3 regions of the Anoxybacillus sp. UARK-01 genome follow, and region 3 is predicted to be linked to each of the others. Evidence: riboswitches for the same ligand, from Rfam matches in the RefSeq annotation. Region 3 holds a riboswitch; each other region holds the start of a gene.
The links. Region 3 has a riboswitch for lysine ahead of B6A27_RS17870 (amino acid permease). Riboswitches for the same ligand answer to the same signal wherever they lie in the genome.

Region 1: another riboswitch for lysine. It lies ahead of B6A27_RS10755 (aspartate kinase); the one in region 3 lies ahead of B6A27_RS17870 (amino acid permease).
Region 2: another riboswitch for lysine. It lies ahead of B6A27_RS17630 (amino acid permease); the one in region 3 lies ahead of B6A27_RS17870 (amino acid permease).

What each region holds. Positions count from the first base shown of each region.
Region 1 is NZ_NASY01000042.1:216,129-223,827, reverse strand. Features, by position in the region: gene sdhA (succinate dehydrogenase flavoprotein subunit) at 1-1,626, opposite strand, end outside; gene B6A27_RS10765 (succinate dehydrogenase cytochrome b558 subunit) at 1,662-2,270, opposite strand; gene B6A27_RS10760 (YslB family protein) at 2,545-3,000, shown strand; gene B6A27_RS10755 (aspartate kinase) at 3,402-4,622, opposite strand; lysine riboswitch at 4,755-4,933, opposite strand; gene uvrC (excinuclease ABC subunit UvrC) at 5,002-6,774, opposite strand; gene B6A27_RS10740 (nucleoporin-interacting protein) at 6,792-7,699, opposite strand, start outside.
Region 2 is NZ_NASY01000056.1:45,303-53,001, forward strand. Features, by position in the region: gene thiD (bifunctional hydroxymethylpyrimidine kinase/phosphomethylpyrimidine kinase) at 1-426, shown strand, start outside; gene thiE (thiamine phosphate synthase) at 436-1,101, shown strand; gene B6A27_RS17625 (twin-arginine translocase TatA/TatE family subunit) at 1,578-1,751, shown strand; gene B6A27_RS17630 (amino acid permease) at 1,782-3,242, opposite strand; lysine riboswitch at 3,352-3,539, opposite strand; gene B6A27_RS17635 (peptide MFS transporter) at 4,131-5,510, opposite strand; gene B6A27_RS17640 (thermonuclease family protein) at 6,003-6,686, shown strand; partial or broken gene B6A27_RS17645 (histidine kinase N-terminal domain-containing protein) at 6,718-7,699, opposite strand, start outside.
Region 3 is NZ_NASY01000057.1:29,648-37,346, forward strand. Features, by position in the region: gene B6A27_RS17850 (2-hydroxy-3-keto-5-methylthiopentenyl-1-phosphate phosphatase) at 1-67, shown strand, start outside; gene B6A27_RS17855 (methylthioribulose 1-phosphate dehydratase) at 64-696, shown strand; gene B6A27_RS17860 (1,2-dihydroxy-3-keto-5-methylthiopentene dioxygenase) at 726-1,268, shown strand; gene B6A27_RS17865 (MarR family winged helix-turn-helix transcriptional regulator) at 1,472-1,915, shown strand; gene B6A27_RS17870 (amino acid permease) at 2,058-3,485, opposite strand; lysine riboswitch at 3,580-3,763, opposite strand; gene B6A27_RS17875 (M3 family oligoendopeptidase) at 3,924-5,618, shown strand; gene B6A27_RS17880 (ABC transporter ATP-binding protein) at 6,106-6,834, shown strand; gene B6A27_RS17885 (ABC transporter permease) at 6,831-7,699, shown strand, end outside.

The DNA of each region.
Region 1 (7,699 bases), on a different contig from region 3:
ATCATTGCGCTCTGGAAACTCCGGTTTGTAATGAGCGCCGCGGCTTTCGTTTCGATTGTATGCACCAAGTGTAATCACACGCGCTAATTGAAGCATGTTATGAAGCTGGCGAGTAAATGAAGCTGCCTGATTACTCCATTTAGCTGTATCGCTAATATTAATATTTTTATAACGCTCCATAAGCTCTTGAATTTTTTCATCCGTTCTTAAAAGTTTATCGTTATACCGAACAATCGTCACATTATCGGTCATCCATTCGCCAAGCTCTTTATGAAGCACATAAGCATTTTCTGTTCCATTCATCGATAAAATATTGTTCCAACGTTCTTCTTCTTGTTTTACATATCGCTCATATAAAGAAGAAGGAAGCGCATCAGATGACTTGTCCAATCCTTTAATATATTCAACGGCCTTCGGACCTGCAACCATTCCGCCATAAATCGCCGATAAGAGCGAGTTAGCTCCCAAGCGGTTGGCGCCATGCATAGAATAGTCGCACTCTCCAGCAGCAAACAATCCTTTAATATTCGTCATTTGATCATAGTCAACCCATAATCCCCCCATGGAGTAGTGCACAGCTGGGAAGATTTTCATCGGCACCTTACGCGGATCTTCTCCCATGAATTTCTCATAAATCTCAATAATGCCACCTAATTTAATATCGAGCTCCTTAGGATCTTTATGAGAAAGATCGAGGTACACCATATTTTCGCCGTTGATGCCAAGCTTCAAATCAACACAAACATGGAATATTTCACGAGTCGCAATATCACGTGGAACTAGATTTCCGTATGCTGGATATTTTTCCTCTAAGAAATACCATGGTTTACCATCTTTATATGTCCAGACTCGACCGCCTTCACCGCGCGCCGATTCACTCATAAGCCGTAATTTATCATCACCCGGGATCGCCGTTGGATGGATTTGAATAAATTCTCCATTCGCATAATAGGCACCTTGCTGGTAAACAATCGATGCAGCTGAACCTGTATTAATAATCGAGTTGGTGGATTTTCCGAAAATGATGCCTGGGCCACCCGTTGCCATAATCACAGCATCAGCAGCAAATGATTGGATTTCCATCGTCGTTAAGTTTTGCGCAACAATCCCACGGCAAATTTGCTCATCATCTAGTACCGCACCAAGGAACTCCCAGCCTTCATACTTCGTAACCAAGCCAGCGACTTCATGGCGGCGCACTTGCTCATCAAGCGCATAAAGCAGCTGCTGACCCGTTGTTGCCCCCGCAAATGCAGTACGGTGATGCTGCGTTCCACCAAAGCGCCGGAAATCTAGCAATCCCTCAGGTGTACGGTTAAACATAACACCCATACGATCTAATAAATAAATAATGCCTGGTGCTGCTTCACACATTGCTTTGACTGGTGGTTGGTTTGCCAAAAAGTCACCACCATATACCGTATCGTCGAAGTGTTCCCACGGGGAATCTCCTTCACCCTTTGTATTCACCGCACCGTTAATCCCACCTTGAGCACAAACAGAGTGAGACCGCTTTACTGGCACAAGCGAAAACAATTCCACTGGCACACCCGCTTCTGCGATTTTAATGGTGGCCATTAGTCCGGCTAAACCGCCGCCAACTACTATGATTTTTCCTTTTTTCATCGTTACTCACTCCCTAAAAAATTGCTAGTCGTGGATTAAGCGAATGCTAAAATGGCACGAATGCCAACGATTGAAAGCGCTACAAAGATGATCATCGTCACGTAAGTAAAAATTTGCTGTGAACGAGGAGTAACTGTTAATCCCCAGCTTACACAGAAAGACCATAGCCCATTCGAAAAATGGAACACCGTTGACAAAATACCGACAATATAAAAAGCAAGCATAAAAGGATTGTCAACAATGTTGGCCATCATGTCGTAGTTCACATCAGCTCCAAAAGCAGCTTGTACACGTGTTTGCCATACGTGCCACGTGACAAAAATGAGCGTAATGATTCCTGTCAGCCGTTGAAGCATGAACATCCAATTTCGGAAATATCCAAATCTGCCCACATTGTTTTGAGCGGTAAAAGCGATATAAAGTCCATAAATAGCATGAAACAGCAAAGGCAAAAAAATGATAAATATTTCTAAAAAATAGCGGAACGGTAAATGTTCCATAAATGATGCTGCCCGGTTAAATGATTCTGGACCTTTAGTCGCAAAGTGGTTCACTACTAAATGCTGGACTAGGAAAATTCCAACCGGAATAACCCCTAGTAATGAATGGAGTCGGCGGTAAAAAAATTCTCGATTTCCTGCCATATAGTATACCCCCTTTTTAAATAGTGATAATAAAAGATTTATGCACTCCCCATCCACACTAACTAAATGATTAATAGAACTGTAAATGCTTCCATTTCCATTAATCACGCGTCACATCCATTGTACTCCCACAATGTAGTAGCGTCAAGAAAACGAGTTCATAAAATGTTCAATCGTTTGAAAATTAAAACAATATTTGTGCAAAAATCGAAAGAAAAATACTGATTTCTTCTCATTGTTCGGCTATAATGTTTGATAGAAAGAGGGGAATTATGTGAAAACACATTCATTTCAGGAACACTATGAAGCATTACAGCACGTTGAAATTCCTTTATTTGGATATCATCTAATTCGAGAAGTCCTTCTTCCCGATTTGCTTGGCAAAGAAACCGACAGCATTTTATATTGGGCGGGAAAGCATTTAGCGCGCTGCTATCCCTTAGAAACATTCGATGACATCATTTTATTTTTTGAAAAAGCAGGATGGGGTACGCTCGCTGTCATCAAAGAACGCCAAGATGAATTAGAAATCGAGCTGACAGGGCCCGCGGTATCCGCTCGGATCGCCATGAATGCTCACTGTTCATTTCAGCTTGAGGCCGGCTTTCTCGCACAGCAGATTGAACAGCAAAAACGCTTTGTCTCGGAAGCATATGAGCAGCAAAAAAAGCGTGATCAAAAAGTGACTTTTACTGTGAAATGGGACCGTAAACACGAAATTGCTGAATAGACAGATTTTCTGCACCTTTTCAATTGTATTAGCCTATCGATGCACGACAGGAACAAAGGCAAGTATACGTATTTGCTTGCCTTAGACTGTTAACAAACGCTTCATCCTGCGTCACGGGCCTCATTCGTCGCTCATGAACGTTTGGGTTCGCTTCGCGTCTTCACTCGGCTGGCGTTTCTTGTCTGCTAAGCGCCTTCAAGCCAGTTTGATGTAGAACTACCACTATGATAGAAGAATTGTATAAAATGGTGGTAGACAAAGTCGATTTTGACTTTGTCTACCACTTGAGGCAGGCAAGCATTTGCTTGCTTTTTTAGTCAAAACAGTCGGCACAGCACGATTGAATGCGCCTTCGCTCTCAAAACGCTTGCCATGATTTCCAGCAGTACGGTCTTGTCTGGTTATGAACGCACGGCGGCTTTTTCATCCAATTGAAACGCCGTATGCAACGCTTCTACTGCTGCAACCATATTTTCTTGAGACACGACGGTTGAAATTTTGATTTCGGACGTGCTGACCATTTTTATTTCAATCCCTTTATCCGCTAACACTTGAAACATTTGTGCAGCTACACCTGGATTAGAGATCATTCCTGAGCCGACAATCGATACTTTGGCCAGTTGGCTTTCATATTCTATCTTTGCTCCCTTGAATGATTCCAACACTTGCAAAGTCTCAGGCAAATCCTCTGTGCGAATGGAAAACGACACAGCTGCTGCTCCGCTATTGGTTGTGTTTTGAATAATAATATCGACATTAATCCCGCGATTCGCTAACGCTGTAAAAACGGTTGGCAACATAGGCAACTCGTGCGGGAGCCCTTGGACCGTCACTTTTGTTACTTGATCTTCAAAAGCAATCCCTCTGACAATTAAATGCTGTTCCATTGAAACATCCTCCTTTACCGTTGTTCCGCTCTCTTCCTCCATACTCGAACGAACTTCCAGCAATACTTGATAATTTTTAGCAAACTCTACAGCCCGCGGATGAAGCACTCCTGCTCCAAGATTGGCCAGCTCTAGCATCTCATCATAGGAAATTTCCTCTAGCTTTTTCGCTGCTTTTACATAACGCGGATCGGTAGTAAACACTCCTGTCACATCTGTATAAATATCGCACTTATCCGCTTGTAGAGCGGCCGCTAAAGCTACAGCTGTCGTGTCAGAACCGCCGCGACCAAGAGTCGTGATATCTCCCTTTTCCGTCACTCCTTGAAAACCAGCCACAATGACGATTTGTCCTGCTTGCAAATATTGATGAATTCTCGTTGTGTCAATATCTATAATGCGAGCATTGCCATGAACAGTCTCTGTCTTGATTCCAGCTTGCCAGCCCGTTAAAGAAACAGCTGCATACCCCTTTTCTTGCAAAGCCATCGCTAATAGGGCAATACTCACTTGCTCCCCTGTCGAAAGAAGCATATCCAGCTCCCGCTTGCTAGGTTGGGACGTTAGCTGTTTGGCTAAATCCACAAGCTGATTCGTCGTCTTTCCCATCGCTGAAACGACAACGACCACTTGATGTCCTTTTTGCACCTCGCTCATTACTCGATCAGCGACATGCTGAATACGTTCAATAGATCCTACAGACGTTCCGCCAAATTTTTGCACAATCATTCCCATTTTTCTCATCCCTTGTTCTTAAAATGTTGATTTCAGCATCCATACCGGTATAGAAACAAATAAAAAACAGCAATGAGAGGCTTCTCATTGCTGTGCATAACGAAATAAGAAAAGAAACGAATTCGCTCCACACAGTGAGATAGCTCTCCAAGATGGGTCATCTTGACAGTCCTACATTTCTTAAACGCAGGACCAGCAGGAAAAGCAATGAGACTTCCCCCACTTCGGCGAGCCTCCCCTTTCGGCATTTTTCTTTGGAACCCATTTTCCTCCAAATGCCTACTCTTGAAGTTCGCGCCTCTATCTTCACTTCTGTGCTTAGAAGTGTATAAATATGCAATTAAGGTGATTGTATCAGCTTTTTCTCCAATTGACAATACTATTCTCGCAGCTTTTCATAAATTTTTTCAGCAACTGCGCGAGGAATCGCCGCTTTTTGCAGCTCCTCAATCGTCGCTTCTTTTATATTTTTTAAAGAGCCAAAATGCTTAAGAAGCGCTTTTTTTCGCTTTTCTCCAACTCCCGGAATGTGGTCAAGCGCGGACTGAAATAACGATTTTCCTCGCGTCTGGCGATGAAACGTAATAGCAAAACGATGGACTTCATCCTGAATGCGCTGCAGCAAATAAAATTCTTGGCTGTTTCGCGACAATGGCACGATTTGTGGTGGATCTCCCATGATTAATTCCGATGTGCGATGCTTGTCGTCTTTTACAAGACCGGCAAGCGGAATTTCCAAGCCCAACTCATTTTCTAACACATCGCGAACAGCCGCCAGATGTCCCTTTCCTCCATCAATTAAAATCAAATCCGGAAGAGGAAGGCGTTCCTTTAAAGCACGGCTATATCGCCGCCGTACAACCTCGCGCATTGATTCATAATCATCTGGCCCCTTCACAGTTTTAATTTTATATTTGCGATATTCTTTTTTCTCAGGCTTGCCGTCGATAAACACCACCATCGCCGAAACCGGATCAGCCCCATGGATATTAGAATTATCAAACGCTTCGATTCGATGCGGTGTTGGAATGTTCAACGCAACTCCTAAGTTTTCAACCGCTTTAACCGTTCGTTCTTCATCGCGTTCAATAAGATAAAACTTCTCTTTTAAAGCGATCGCTGCATTTTTACTCGCAAGATCGACCAGCTCTTTTTTCTTTCCTCTTTTCGGCTGAATAACAGGCACCTGGAGCAACTGCTCAGCCAAACTTCCGTCAACCTCAAGCGGCAGGATTACTTCTTTTGGCTTAAAATGATTCTCCTTGGAGTAAAATTGTCCTAAAAATGTGAGCAGCTCTTCATCGGGATCTTGATGCAGCGGAAAGATCGAAACATCCCGCTCGATTAGCTTTCCTTGACGAATAAAAAAGACTTGGACGCACATCCATCCTTTGTCATAGGAGTAGCCGAACACATCTCTGTTAACAAAATCCTTCATCGTCATTTTCTGTTTTTCCATCATCGCTTCAATATGCGCAATTTGATCACGGTATTCTTTAGCTCGTTCAAATTCAAGGGCTTCTGCTGCTTTGTTCATTTTTTCAACCAATTCTTTTTTTATGTCTTGGTGTCCCCCGTTTAAAAAACGGACAATCTGTTCCACTATTTCTTTATTTTGTTGTTCCGAAACCGAATAGATACACGGAGCGAGACATTGTCCCATATGATAATAAAGACAGGCGCGGTTCGGCAGGGACGCGCACTTGCGAAGCGGATACATGCGATCGAGCAATTTTTTAGTCTCATTTGCAGCCTGCACGTTCGGATACGGTCCAAAATATTTGCCGCGATCTTTTTTTACCTTTCTTGTAATAATGAGACGTGGATGCTCCTCAGCTGTAATTTTAATAAATGGATAGCTTTTATCATCTTTGAGCATGACATTATATTTTGGATCGTATTTTTTGATTAAATTCATTTCTAAAATAAGCGCTTCAATATTTGATGAGGTCACAATATATTCAAAATCCGCTATTTCATTCACAAGGCGCAGCGTCTTTCCATCATGCGTTCCAGTAAAATAAGAACGAACACGGTTTTTTAATACTTTCGCTTTTCCTACATAAATCACTGTGCCATTTTTATCTTTCATTAAATAGCAGCCGGGCTGCTCTGGCAAAAACGATAGCTTCTCTTTTAAGTGATCATGCATCATAATCACTCCAATGCTTAGTCTTTCCATTCATAAAGTGTAATTTTGCCGTATACCGGATCCGCCAGCTTACTTGAATCATACGTTTTGATTTTCCGCAAATGTCCGGTCAGCGATACACCTTGTGACTGGAATCCCTTCACTACATGATCCGTTATATAAATTTTAGCATGTGGATAGTTCGTTTGATGTTGTAAAAAAAATGAAAAATGTAAGGCTTGTTCATACGGAAAGGTGACACGAAGGTATTCGAGCACCCTCGCTTCTTCCCATGTGTACAAAACAAACCGTTCCTTCCTCTGTTGTAAATCATATGCTAATTGATAGGTGGCTGGCAAGTGTAAGGCTTGCTCACGCAAGTTCCATGTGCCAACAACAAGCTGGATCACAAGAACAGCGAGAGTAAACAGCTTCTTATACGCCGGCATCCCTCTGTCCAAAAAACGAAGCCATCCATAAAAAAGTAAAAAGTGAACAATGGGAAGAGCATGGCGCGGCTTCTCAATATTTTGAGCAAACAAAGCCCAAATCCCATACATAAAAATGCAAATAAGCAGCCAGCGCGGAAAAGAGAAGCGTCGGACAGAGTAAAACGCCCAAACGAATAACGCGATATATATTGTCAACAAGACGAAAGTACGACTAGAGAGACCAATCCAAACCATATTATGAAATAAAAAATAGCTTGTTCGCTCCCAAAGCGACTGCTGATCCGTTGCGGCCGTTCCTCCCCATTCCTGAAAATGCCCATTCGTAAACGAAAAAGCCAGTTTAATAAAGCTCATCAAGCCTCCTTCTGTCATAGCAACCCCTATGATCCAAATGGATTGAAACATGGCGGCCAAAAAAATAAAGAGCAACAAACGAGAGATTTTTCGATATTTTCGCCAATCTTCATACCATACAAAAGCGAAAGCAAGGGCAA
Region 2 (7,699 bases), on a different contig from region 3:
CATTTGTTGCCGCTGGCGATGGTAGCCACTCCTAACATTCCAGAGGCAGAAGTATTGACGGGGATGAAGATCCGCACATTAGAGGAACGCCAAGAAGCGGCAAAACAGCTTCACAAAATCGGAGTCACGTACGTGGTCATTAAAGGAGGCCACGATGATGTTGAAAATGCAGCGGTTGATTTGCTATATGATGGCCGTGAATTTTCCTATTTCAAGGGCGCCCGAATTGAAACGAGACATACGCATGGAACAGGCTGCACGTTTGCCGCGGCAGTAACAGCGGAGCTTGCTAAGGGGCGCAGCGTCCATGAAGCGATCGAAACAGCGAAAGCATTTATTCAAGCCGCGATTGAAAACGAACTGGAGATCGGCAATGGGCATGGCCCAACCAACCATTGGGCGTATCGGCAAAAATGGATGTCATAGGTGATAAAAATGGCGCAAACTTCAATGGATAGTCTGAAAGAGCAATTACGTGTTTATTTTATTATGGGAAGCAACAATTGTGAACGAAGTCCGTTAGAGGTGCTGGCAGAAGCGATTGAAGGCGGAATTACGATGTTTCAATTTCGCGAAAAGGGCAAAGGGGCTCTTTTGAAAAAGGAGCAGTACGCATTAGCCAAAGAGTTGCAAGCGCTTTGCCGGAAGCACCATATTCCGTTTATTGTGAATGATGATGTGGAGCTAGCATTAGAGCTTGATGCTGATGGGGTCCATATTGGACAAGACGATGAACGGGCAGATGTCGTACGAAAAAAAATAGGAAATAAAATTCTCGGCGTTTCAGCTCATAATTTGGCAGAAGCGAAACGCGCCATTGAGCAAGGCGCTGACTATCTTGGAGTCGGTCCTATTTTTCCAACCAGCACAAAAGAAGATGCAAAAGAGGCACAAGGAACGGCCGTTCTTCGTCTTATGCGTGAGCATGGCCTGTCGATACCGATCGTGGGCATTGGCGGAATTACCGCGAACAACGCAAAGAAGGTTATTGCCGCTGGAGCAGACGGGGTGTCTGTCATTAGCGCGATCAGTTTAGCTCCTTCTCCTAAAAAAAGTGCGGAATGGCTGGCAAGAGCGGTTTCTGAAGCACTGAACGAATAAGGATGTCGATCATTGGACTACTCCATATTCCGACAGAAGACTATCGCCTCAAGGAACATGACGGGCATCGCTTCATGAGTTAGAGAGAGAAATGTCGGTTGGCATTGGCTAAAGCAGTGGAATCACAAGAATCTATGTGCTATTCTATACTTGTAAGTGGTTCTTGGAAAAACTGAAGATAGGGGATTGTGACAAGGAACACCGTCCGTTACGTAAAAGCTTCAACGTTCCCTTGTCTGTGCACGGTTCGAAGCAACGAAAACCGAGCCCAGTCGAACGTGTGAAGCGGACGAATGTACAAGCTTTCTTGTCGTTTCCCATTGGAACAACGGGGAAGGTCTGCTAGCTGAAAAATCGAAGGATGTTTCCATGTTCGCAGGAATCTCCCACTTCGAAGCGAAAGTGGTAGTAATTCAAAGATGATATGATATAATGGAAAAGGAAAAGACGAAAATGAAGCGCATGGAGTGAATGATATGAACATAGGATTTGGCGAGATTGCCTTGATCGTATTTTTTGCCCTGTTACTTTTCGGCCCGAAAAAGCTGCCGGAGCTTGGACAAGCAGCTGGAAAAACGCTCCGCGAATTTAAAAATGCTACAAAAGGCATCATGGATGACGAAGAACAGAAAACGAAAAAGCACGACTGAAAAAACCGCTTGGCATAGCCGAGCGGTTTTTTAGTCTAATTCACATTCTTTGAGGGGAACGACCTTTGTCTTTTTCACGATTTTATAGCCAAGCCAAACCGCTAAAAACAATGGCAGTCCAATGTAGGAAACGAGAATGCCGTACCAATCGATTGACTTCCCCATAAAGGCCCCATAGTTCTGTCCCAAAATGACAATCGTGCAAAGCACTAGAGCGAACAAGGGTCCAAATGGAAACCATTTGGCTTTATAAGGAAGATCATTGAGATCGCGCCCTTGCGCGGCATATGCTTTGCGGAAACGGTAGTGACTGACCGCGATGCCTAGCCACGCAATGAATCCCGACATACCAGAGGCATTTAATAACCATACATAAACGGTGCCATCGCCAAAGAAAGAAGCCAAAAAAGCAAGCGTTCCTAGTGAAGCTGTGACTAGTAATGCATTAACAGGAACACCGCGGTGATTTAGCTTGGCCAGAAATTTTGGCGCTTTTCCTTCTTTTGCTAGATCCCAAAGCATTCGAGTAGATGCGTACATACCGGAATTTCCGGCTGATAAAACCGCTGTTAAAATGACGGCGTTCATAACGGATGCAGCCAACGCAATGCCAGCTTTATCAAAGACGAGAGTAAATGGGCTGACCGTAACGTCGCTATTCGCTAGATTTTCATTTGTATACGGAATAAGCAGCCCGATTGCTAAAATAGCCAGTATATAAAATAGCAAAATACGCCAAAATACTTGACGAATGGCGCGAGGAATGTTTCGTTTCGGATCCTCGCTTTCACCGGCTGCAACCCCAAGCAGCTCTGTTCCTTGGAAAGAAAATCCTGCGGCCATAAAAATGCCGAGAGTCGCCATGAACCCACCATGGAACGGAGCGTCGCCGATGGTGAAGTTTCTAAATCCAACCGCTTCACCACCCATAATACCTACAATCATGAAAAAGCTGACAATAAGAAAAATAATAACCGTTACTACTTTAATAAGGGAAAACCAATATTCGGCTTCACCAAATCCTTTTACAGATAAATAGTTAAGTAAAAACATAATCACTAAGCATAATGCGCTCCATAAAAGTGAAGGGCTATTCGGAAACCAAAATTTCATGATCATAGTCACAGCCGAGAGTTCTGCGGCAATTGTAATGGCCCAGTTATACCAGTAGTTCCATCCTAAAGCAAATCCGAGAGCAGGATCGACAAATTTCGTTGCATACGTACTAAACGTTCCGGTAACGGGCATATAAGCGGCCATTTCCGCAAGGCTGGTCATCAAAAAATATACCATCACTCCAATCGCGATATACGCTATGAGCGCTCCACCCGGTCCAGCGGTATGAATCGCTCCGCCGCTTGCTAAAAACAACCCAGTACCAATCGTTCCCCCAAGAGAAATCATTGTTAGATGCCTTGTTTTTAGCTTTCGTTGCAGCTGGTTAGGCGAAGCCGGTGTGGCGGCTTCCTGTTTTTGCATGACGCTTTCCATGTTTTCATCGCTCCTTTTTTTCATGTTGTCATGGAAAGGAGCCGGGCAATAAAAAAAGCCGCCGAAGGAGATTCGGCGGCAATGCAATCATTACCCGTATCAACCCTTCCGTGAAGATAGCGCCCCACGGTTGCTTTACGCAAACCGTGACAGTGCTGCCCCTATTCGGTGACAGCCCCAGTTCGCACATCCAGAGAAATGTGCCAACTTCGGCGGCTTTTCCCTTCGAGCGAAGTCTTCAATGTTCTCTGCATCTCGTTCGCTGTACTCATAAAAGCCGCAACCTCTACCTCATCGGGTGAATGAGGATGCTATTCATTTTGTTCCATGATGATTATAAAACAATTTTTGTACAAAAACAATATTTATTTATGCTTCAATCGCAAAAAAGCCAAACCCTTCTATGTTTACTATATACGTGGAATAGAGCGAGAGGCATGGAACGATAGAAATCCTGTTTCGTGAACTACTCACCACTTAGCTAAAGCTTGAAGTGGGAGCTTCTCAGTTCCACGACGAAAGCCGCCTTTCGTCTCCCTGAGCGTGACTTCGGGTCGTTCCAACCCTAGATGTCCGACAATTCGGAGTTCTTTTGTACCTTGGATATTTTACGCATGGAAGGATCAGCTTGGTTTTCGCATTTTATTTTCTCCATGCAACCTCCTATATCCAGTTATGAAAGAACGACATAGGTTTATTTTACCACAGGGTCAGACAATTGAACAGGCAAAAGCCTGTCCTTGTCCGAAGTCGATTCATCTCCCACTTTCATCAAGCTTCGCAAGATTTAGAAATGGGAGACTTCTCGACTGAAGAATGTTAAAACGACCAATGGTAAATAAGCAAAGAAAAAAGGATTCACGATATAAGTGAATCCTTTTTTCTTTATTATTCTGACATTTCTACAAGTTTTTTCGATAATAATAACAGAACAAAGCCAAGAACAATGGTAATGCCGCCAATTAAGCTGAAAATTTCTAGATAGCCTAATGACTCCGTAAAAGCTGCTAATTGACCTGCTAAAATATTCGCGATACCAGTTGCTGATAACCAAACTCCCATTAGCAGGGAAGCGAGACGAATCGGTGCGATGCGGCTTGTAAGTGATAGCCCAACCGGTGATAGGCAAAGCTCACCAAGCGTATGCAAAAAGTATGTTAAAACAATAAATAATGCATTTGCTTTTACCGTAATGTGTTGCTCGTCGCTTCCGGTTTGCAGCAGAGCAGGAACCAAAACAGCAAATCCGAGACCAAGCAAAATCATACCTAATCCCATCTTTGTCGGAGCTGATAAATCACCGCGTTTAGAGTTAGCCAATTTTACCCATAATGCAGATAAAACGGGTGTTAATAGAACGATAAATAATGGATTTAATGATTGAAACCAAGAGGTTGGCATGGTCCAGCTGCCGATGGATTTATCGACGAACTTATCGGTATACAATGTAAGCGAGCTTCCTGCTTGTTCGAAGCCAGCCCAGAAAAAGACAACAAAGCACATTAAAATTAAGATCACACGAATGCGCTGTTTTTCTTTTTTTGTTAACGGCTCTTTTGGCGCAGTTGAAGCTGTTTTCTGTTTGCCAATCGGCTTTTTGCCGATTTCTCCTAGATAACGATTTCCTAATAGATTAAAAAATACTTGACCAATTATCATACCGATGGATGCGGCAAGGAAACCATATTTAAATCCATACTGCACGACGCCATTGACAGTCGTTTTAAAATAATCTTCAGCTAAAAATCCACAGATCAGCGGAGCAAAAAAGGCGCCGATGTTAATTCCCATATAGAAAATGGTAAAGGCTGCATCGCGGCGCTTGTCATTTGGTCCGTACAATTCACCGACAAGCGTCGAAATATTAGGTTTAAAGAAACCGTTTCCGATAATTAATAGTAAAAGCCCCGTATATAACCCTATTTTTGTATTGACCGCAAACAGTATAAGATTGCCGACGGCCATAATAATTCCGCCGATGGTAATAGCTAAGCGACGACCTAAAAAGCGGTCAGAAAGGTATCCACCGATAATAGGGGTAAAATAAACAATCCCTGTAAAGAACCCATAAATACTTACGGCGATTCTTTGATCAAATCCTAAACCGCCACTAATGGTTGCTGTCGTTAAATAAAGAACTAGGATCGCCCGCATTCCATAGTAGCTAAAACGCTCCCAAATCTCGGTGAAGAATAAAAGATAAAGCCCGGGAGGATGTTTTTTGCTTTGTTCCTGTTGCATCGGTTGAACCTCAGGTAATGCTCCCATTTTTCTTCCTCCTAAATTGATGATCGTGCAAAGAACATTTTATTTTATAAAATATCTATAAGTCAATAAAATTATATAGAAATAGAAAAATATAAACTTTTAAACTTATCTTTATCGATTTAATAGTGTTATTAATCTAAATATTATATTATTTGTATAATGAATCTTTCCATCATACTCTATATACTAGCTATTTCGTTCAATGGAACAGGGCATTCATGGTGCTTGTTCAATTCATACTCGTTTGAGGAAGAAATGTTGACCCATTCCATTGGATGGCATCGCTTAAATGAAAAGATCGAAAGGTTCGTTCCATTTTCTCTATAGTTTCTCCATATAAACGGAATAATAGTTCTATTTTTAGGCGATCCATGCGCCTTGGAAAATGTTTTGTATGGTCTTGAAAGCTTAGGATTATGGATAAAAAAGTGAACAAATAGTGGTCAAGTTTTCTGAGATGCGCTACGATAAGATACGGAAGGAGGAGAAAGATTGAAGAAATACCTCATCGCGCTTTTGACTGCTTTTGCGGTTCTCGTGTTAACGGGATGCCAATCATCTTCAGAAAAAATTCCAGCTATTGTTCAACGGGTCATTGATGGGGATACGTTAAAAGTTGCAGTCGGAAGCAAAGAAGAAACCGTCCGTTTGTTGTTGGTTGACACACCTGAATCTGTACATCCGACCAAGCCCGTGCAGCCGTTTGGCGTGGAGTCAAGTCAATATGTGAAGCAATTACTGCCATCAGGGACAAAGGTGGAGCTGGAATTGGATGTGAGAGAGCGAGACAAATACGGCCGGCTGCTAGCCTATGTATGGATCGGAAACAAAATGCTTAATGAGCTGCTGCTGGAGCAGGGCTATGCTCGGGTGGCTTACGTATTTGAGCCTAATACGAAATATGTCGATGAATTCCGGAAAATTCAGGAGAAAGCCAGGGAGAAGCAACTGGGGATTTGGTCAATAGAAAATTATGCAACAGATCAAGGATTTAACGATCAAGCTTCTTCTTCATCATCGTGCTCTAAGCCAATGATTAAAGGCAATATTTCAAAAAGCGGAGAAAAAATTTATCATGTTCCTGGAAGTCCGCAATATAAGGTAACAAAGGCAGAAAGAATGTTTTGTACTGAGAAAGAGGCACAAGATGCAGGATTTCGCAAACCGCTACGCTAAATCCCTCTCTCCATATTAAGGGGAGAGGGATTTAGTTTGAACTGGGAAGGGAAATCATAAAGGAAGTAACATGCTGATTGGAAGAGCAGGTGATTTGGCCGCCATGATCTTCAATAATTTTTTTACATACATACAGGCCGATTCCTGTGCCAAGCTTTTTCGTTGTGAAAAATGGCTCAAAGATGGCGTGAATGGCTTCCGAAGGAATCATTGGACCGTTATTAGAAATCATGATGGCAATCTTTCCGTCCATCAAAGACACATCAATATTGATCCGCCGCGGCTTTTCCTTTTCTTTGACCGCCTCGATGGAATTGAGAAGAATATTCATGATGACCTGTTTGAGCTGATTCCTATAGACAAATACAGTCAATGTTGAATCGATATTGGTAGACACATCGACATCTTCATCCACAAAGCTTGGGTACAGAAAGGATAGGATCTCTTCGAAAAACTCGGAAAGAGATACAGTCTCCTTTTTCTCTTCAACCGCTTCTTTTCTTGAAGCATGAAGAAATTGAGAAATGCGAAATTTCAATTGTTGGAGCTCATGTTCAATAATATCCAAATATTTTAAGGTTGGATGTTCAAATTTTAGCAGCTGAATAAACCCGATAATAGCCGTCAATGGATTGCGAAATTCATGAACGAAACTCGAAGACATTTGGCCAAGCAATGTGAGCCGATCTTTATGAGACTGAGAAATAAACAAGTTTCTTTTTTTGAATTTCCGCATCTTTTAGTTCGGTGTATTTTGTAACCGCATAAAACGAAAAACGATCAAATAAAGCGTTAATATCGTCAATTAATGGTTGAAGCTCGTCAATTGGAAGACCAGACTGCAACGCATACCGGATTAATAGACTTCGGCCGAGGTTTGTATTATAGACAAATTCACCGATATTCACATTTGCTTCTGCTCTTTCTTTTGCGATTTTTTCCGCCAGTGCTTGAATGTGTTCTGACGGAAGGGGATGGCTGAGCATTTCTTTCACAAGTTGAAAGAAAGATAG
Region 3 (7,699 bases):
CCATACGCCGTTTACGACGTTCTTTGATGTCATTGAATCTTTGAAAAGGATGGAGGTGAGCGCATGAGCGATTTATTGAAGAAATGGGAAGAGCTTGCTGATGTCAAAGCAGAACTGGCTTCCCGCGATTGGTTTTTGGGAACAAGCGGGAATCTATCGATCAAGGTGGCTGATCAGCCGCTAACCTTTTTCGTTACGGCCAGCGGAAAAGATAAACGAAAACAAACAAATGATGATTTTCTTCTTGTCGACGCTTTGGGCAATCCGGCTGAGTCGACCCATTTAAAGCCATCGGCTGAAACCTTGCTGCATGTGGAAATTTATAATAAAACGAACGCTGGCTGCGTGCTTCATGTTCATACGATTGATAATAATGTCGTCTCTGAACTGTACGGGGATGATGGGGAAGTCATTTTTACCGGCCAAGAAATGATTAAAGCGTTTGGTCTTTGGGAGGAAGATGCGGTTTTCCGCATTCCGATTATTCGGAATCATGCGCACATTCCGACGCTTGCCTCTGAGTTTTCGCAGCACGTCTCGGCAGATAGCGGAGCGGTGCTGATTCGCAACCACGGTATTACCGTATGGGGAAAAAGCTCCTTTGAAGCGAAAAAGTTTTTAGAAGCGTGCGAGTTTTTGTTTAGCTATCATGTTAAGCTGCTTATGCTAAAAGGTCACAAAGTATTCACTTCATAGATTTTAAAATGATAATGGAGGGATGAAAAATGGCAGTTATTAAAATTAGAAACACAGGTGAATGGATCAAAGGTCATGAGAATGTAGGGAGCTTTCTAGAAAAGCAAGGCGTTCTGTATGAACATTGGGAGATTAGCAAGCTGCCAAATCACTTAAAAGAAAAGTTTGTTTTGAGTGACGAAGAAAAAGAGGAAATTTTAGGGGTTTTTAAAGATGATATTGAGGATTTAGCAACAAGAAGAGGCTATAAAGCGTGGGATGTTGTCGCTTTATCAGATGCGACTCCGAATTTAGAGGAGTTATTGAAGAAATTTGAACAAGTGCATATTCATACGGAGGATGAAGTGCGCGCCATCGTCGCGGGTCACGGCATTTTCATTATTAAAGGCGACGAACAAACAGGATATTTTGAAGTGCAGCTGGAAGCTGGCGATGTCATTTCCGTGCCAGAAGGAAATCCGCATTTCTTCACATTAATGGAAGACCGCCAAGTGGTAGCTGTTCGTTTGTTTATTGATCCATCTGGCTGGGTTGCCCATCCTTATGAGGAAAAAGAAGAAGCTGTTCAATAACCAACAAGCGCAGGAATCTTAAGCGATTCTTGCGCTTTTTGATGGATGTAATCGAATCTATTCGTCGAGCAGCTTTCTAGCACTGAAACGAATGGCAGAAGAACGTGCGAAATGGACGGTGTAGATCGGGGCGTTTCATTGACAAAGAGAGGATTTTTCGCTACAATGGCTTCGAATTCGACCGATAAAGGATTTGATGACAAGTGGCGGATAGAGAGGAAATTTTGCAATCATTAAAGCTATTTATTGTGCTGTCAAGAGCGTACCGTGCTGTTAATGATCAAGTAAATAAATCCATTCAGTCGTTCGGCGTGAACCCTACGGAGTTCGCTGTGTTGGAATTGCTATATCATAAGGGGGATCAGCCATTGCAGCAAATTGGCGGGAAAATTTTACTGGCAAGCGGCAGCATCACATATGTTGTCGATAAATTAGAGCAAAAAGGGCTGATTATGCGCAAAGCATGTGAAAAGGACCGCCGTGTAACTTATGCTTCGATTACGGATAAGGGAAAAGCTTTTATTGAAAAGGTATTTCCGGAGCATGAACAAACGATCCATGAAACACTTTCCGGATTAACGATTGAAGAGAAAGAACAGGTTATTGAGTTATTGAAAAAAATGGGATACGGTGCGAAACAGCAATAAGTACAGATGGTGAAAGCGCCAGCGGATCAAAGGTTCGCTGGCGCTTTTTTATAATGGGTGGCGGGCGCGCGTTCTTTTTTGATAAAGAGAGAGGAGAGACTATAGATAAAAGAAAGAGAGGGAGAACCCCCTCTCTTTTGGATCAAGCTGACAGTCTTTTTTTCGCGTTTTCTTCTTTTTCTGCTGCTTTTTTCACAAGCGGATAAAAAATGATGCCGCTTGCGAGCAACACAATGCCAAGCATGAAGGTTTTGATGTCAGATGTTCCCGCGATAATGACCCAGATGGAATAAATAGTGGCCAGTGCTGCAATGACTCCATCCGTGATTCGCTGCTTTGTATTGGTTTTATATGTCTCTCCTGTCCATGTGAGTTTGAGCTGAAAGACAGAAGCGATAAAGTAAGGAACAAGATAAGCGAGTGTCGCAATATAAATGACAAAATCAAAGGCAGCTGACATCGAATGAGAGATCGTTGAGAAAATGAAAATTTGCGCTAATCCATTTGATAAAATTAAAGCGAATTTCGGCATTCCTTTTTTGTTTTCTTTTAAGAAAGAAGGGATAAACAAACCTTGCTTCGCGGCTTGATACGGAACCTCCGCGCTTAGCAGCACCCAGCCGAGCGTCGAGCCAAGAAGGCTGATAAGGCCAAGTCCAGCTAAGATGTATGCGCCGCTTGGCCCTAAAATGGTTTGAATCGCATCCACTAAAGGCTTCTCTGAATGAATCAACTGTTTTTGCGGCAGCAAGCCCATTACAAGCACACTTATGCCAATGTAAATGATGAGAGCAATCAGCAAACCAAGAATGGTTGCCCGTTTGACATCTGTTTGCTTGCGTGCACGTGAAGCGAACACAATCGCAGATTCCACTCCGACAAATGCCCATAATGTCGCAATAGCCGCGCTGTTCACTTGTCCGAACAGGCTAACGGCATGGCCTGCTTCATCGTAACGCGGAGCGACAACAGAGCCGATGTTGTTTTTATCAAATGCAAATAAGCTAATGGCAATAAATAAAAAGAAGCCGAGCACCTTTGCCGAAGTGGCTATGAAATTTAGTTTTCCAGCTCCCTCGATGCCGCGCAAAATAATAAAGTGCATTCCCCATAATAGAGCGGTACAAACCATAAATGTAAGGAGGTTGCCGAGTTTGATCGGTGTAGCGCCTACCATAAATACGGTTTGTTTGCTTGTTAAAATCGGAAAGAATGTGGATAAATAACTCGTAAATGTCGTAATAATAGCTACGTTTCCAGCAAAATTTCCAATCCAATAGCCCCAGGAAGACATAAATCCCGATAAAACCGAGGCGTTTGATCTCTTTGGAAACAATTCCTTCGCGTAAATTTGCGGCCCGCCATTTAACTCAGGCTTGCGAATCGCTAAATTGCCAAAGACAAGAGCGGTCATTAGCACTCCGCCACCTGTTAATAGCCAAGCTAAAATGACCCCTAAAGGGCTCGCGGCTTCTGAAAGTGAACGAGGAAGCATAAAAATTCCTGATCCAACCATATTCCCAACGACAAGCGCCGTTAATACCCAGAGACCTAGTTTATTTTGCTGCAAGATAACCCCTACTCCTTTCTGATTTGCGCATTTATCAAAAAAAAAATACACCCTTAAGTTTTCAACGGGTGCATGTGACATCCGCATCGAACTTAATGTAGATAGCGCTCCATCGCTTCCATTAAGCGATGGCAGTCCTGACTCTATTCGAATGCAGGCCCAGCTTGCGGCGCCAGAGTACGCTGCAAACTTCGGCAATGAATCCTTTCGTTTGAAGTCATCGGTTCCTCTGTCCCTCATTCAAACTACTTTTATCCATTGCAACCTCTATCTCATCTAAGTTGACGAGAAGAAAAAATATTCAATTACCTTGATAATCATACACGATTCGACAATATTCGTCAATATGCTTTTATCTGAAGCATGAACAGGAATTTTTAGCAAACAAGTGGAATATAACTAAGGTTAGAAATTTTTGAGGAAAAGGAAGGGATGGATTTGAAGTTTTCCGAGTTTCTATATAAACGCCCTGACATGGAAAAACTAAAGACAGAATTTCAAGCGGCATTGCAGGCGTTTCAGCAGGCCCTGCATGCGGAAGAGCAGGATGAAGCGATGAAGCAAATCAATAAACTGCGCAACGAATTTAGCACGATGGCGCAAATTTGCTATATTCGCCATACGGTTGATACAAATGATGATTTTTATAAGCAGGAGCAAGATTTTTTCGATGAGGTGGATCCGATTGTCAAAGGCCTTGTCAACGAATATTATGAGGCGCTCGTCGCCTCCCGATTTCGTTCGGAGCTCGAAAAACGCTGGGGAAAACAGTTATTTGCACTTGCGGAAACAGAGCTTAAAACGTTTTCTCCTGAGATTGTCGCGGATTTACAGTTAGAAAATAAGCTAGCAAGCGAGTATACGAAATTGGTAGCCTCCGCAAAAATTTTATTTGAAGGACAAGAATACACGTTGGCACAGCTGCAGCCGTTTGTGGAGTCGCCTGATCGGCAAATGCGGAAGCGGGCAAATGAAGCGCGATTTGCCTTTTTTGAAACGCATGAGGAACAATTTGACGATATTTACGATCAGCTTGTCAACGTGCGGACAAGCATTGCAAAAAAACTAGGGTTTAACAACTTTATTGAACTTGGATATGCAAGGTTGGGACGGACCGATTATGATGCTGAAATGGTTGCGCGATTCCGTGGGCAGGTGAAAGCTTATATTGTGCCGTTCGCAGAAAAGCTGTATGAACGCCAGAGGAAAAGAATTGGCGTCGAGAAGTTGAAATATTACGATGAAGCATTTTCATTCCCGACGGGCAATCCGACTCCAAAAGGGGATGCAAAGTGGATTATCGAAAACGGCCGAAAAATGTATGAAGAGCTGTCACCAGAAACAGGCGAGTTTTTCCGGTTTATGATTAAAAATGAATTGATGGATCTTTTGGCCAAAAAAGGGAAAGCAAGCGGTGGTTACTGCACATATATAGAAGAATATCAAGCGCCATTTATTTTTTCGAATTTTACTGGTACGTCCGGCGATATTGATGTTCTCACCCATGAAGCGGGCCACGCTTTTCAAGTGTATGAAAGCCGCCATTACGAAATTCCAGAGTATAATTGGCCGACGTTAGAGGCGTGTGAAATCCATTCCATGAGCATGGAGTTTTTCACATGGCCATGGATGGAGCTGTTCTTTAAAGAAGATACGAAAAAATATCAATTTCATCATTTAAGCTCGGCTGTGCTGTTTCTGCCATACGGGGTGGCGGTTGATGAATTCCAGCACTTCGTTTATGAAAATCCGGAGGCAACACCAGCGGAACGGAAGAGAAAATGGCGGGAAATCGAACGAAAATACATGCCAACAAGGGATTACGATGGCCATGATTATTTGGAGCGCGGCGGTTTTTGGCAACGGCAAAGCCATATTTATACAACGGCTTTTTATTATATTGACTATACCCTTGCGCAAATGTGTGCGTTTCAGTTTTGGAAGCGTTCAAGAGAAAATTATCAGGAAGCGTGGCGCGATTATTTAACGCTTTGCCGTGAGGGAGGAAGCAAGTCATTTACCAAACTTGTACAAGTCGCTCATTTAATATCGCCATTTGAAGATGGTTGCGTTCAGTCGGTTATGGAAGAAATTGAGCAGTGGTTGAACAGCGTGGACGACAAACAGCTGTGAAAAATGGGAGGATGTCCTAAAAGGAAGCGGTTTATATATGCCCAAATGATCGGTTGTTTTCGTTTGAAGGCTGACCATACTTTTTTGGTCAGCTTTTTTCTATAAGAGGATAGGAAGCAACTGTTGTAGGATTTCTTCCTTTTTTTGTCGAGCTCATGTAGAAATGCAAAGGGAATAGGATATGAAGAAAAGGAGAGAAAGATAAGGAACATTCGCAAAGCCACGAACGTTTAGGCGGAACGATGGTCGGAGAAGAGACGCTCAACATTGGTGGCAAAGTTCTTAAAGAAATCTGTTGCGGATAGAGGGACTTGAATCGTTATTGTAGCGGAGAAAGTGGCTGTTTTCGGCCATGAGGTTGAACGGTTGAGAATAAAGTCTCTAAAAATTTTTTATTTGATGAGTGAGTACTCACTTCATTTTCATTCGAGAGCAAGTTATAATGAAGTGAGTAATCACTCATTTTTGGTGAGATGGAGGAATAAAGATGGTAGCGAAACCGTGCATTTGTGTTGAGCATGTGTCGAGAGTATTTGGAAAAAAGAAAGTTCTTGATGACATTGCCCTTGCTGTGGAGAGGGGAGAAATTTTTGGAATGCTAGGTCCATCAGGAGCGGGGAAAACGACTTTAGTGAAATTAATCGCGGGAATTGATCAAGCAACGGAAGGCACGATTCATGTGTTTGATGTCAAAATGCCTCATTTACAAGCGATGAAGCGCATCGGATTTATGGCGCAATCAGATGCATTATACGAAGAATTGACAGCGCTTGAAAACCTGCAATTTTTTTCTGCTATTTATGGATTGAGGGGAAAAAGGCAAAAGGAGCGCATTGAAGAAGTGGCGGAGCTTGTCCATTTAACAGAGCATTTGAAAAAAACGGTGCACCATTATTCAGGAGGAATGAAACGACGGTTGTCTTTGGCTGCTTCTTTGTTGCACGAACCAGAAGTGTTAATTTTAGATGAGCCGACAGTAGGAATCGATCCTGTGCTTCGCCAATCGATTTGGGCAGAACTTGAGCGCATTCGCCAGCAAGGAACAACGATTGTGGTAACGACTCACGTCATGGATGAAGCGGAGAAATGTCAAAGGCTGGCGATGATTCGTGACGGACGCTTGATTGCTGTAGGAAGTCCGAATGAATTAAAAGAAAAGACCCATTCTGAGACGATTGAACAGGCATTTTTATATTTTGGAGGTGCGCATCAATGAGAGTACGCGCGATTGTGATTCGGATTATCCGTCAATTTTTTCGTGATAAGCGGACGCTTGGACTCATGATTTTAGCGCCGATGTTTGTCCTATTTTTAATGAATTTAGTCTTTAATGGTGAAGAATATAAACCAACGATTGCAGTGGATCAAGCCGTCCCTGTGGCGCTTGCTGAAAAGCTGCAAAAAAATGATGCCCATATCAAGTGGATGGGCAAACAGACAGCGAAAGCTCAGTTAAACAAGCAACAAATTGACGCTTTTATTGAAATGAAAGAAGGAATGCCGCAAATGACATTGGAGGGAAGCGATCCGACGGCTAACAAAGCCGTTCTGATGTCTGTGCAAAAAACGCTTCAACAGCTAACTCCGCAGACAAAAACGATGAAGCTTGACACCATCTATTTGCACGGATCGGAAGAGATGGCGTTATTTGATAACGTTGGCCCTGTGCTGATTGGCTTTTTTATTTTCTTTTTTGTCTTTTTAATCGCTGGCGTTTCTTTTTTACGAGAACGGACGAGAGGAACATTAGAGCGTCTGTTGGCAACACCGTTAAAACGATGGGAGATTGTGATTGGTTATGTGATCGGTTTTGGCATTTTCACCACCTTTCAAGCCAGCTTGATTTCGTGGTTTGCGATTCATGTGCTTGATATGATGATGGAAGGGTCGTTTTTGTATGTGCTGCTGATTACTTTTTTGCTATCGATGACGGCGCTAACGCTTGGGACATTATTATCAGCGTTTGCGAACAATGAGCTGCAAATGATTCAATTTATTCCGCTTATCGTTGTGCCGCAAATTTTCTTCTCTGGATTGTTTAATTTGGAAACAATGGCACAGTGGCTCCGCTCATTCAGTGT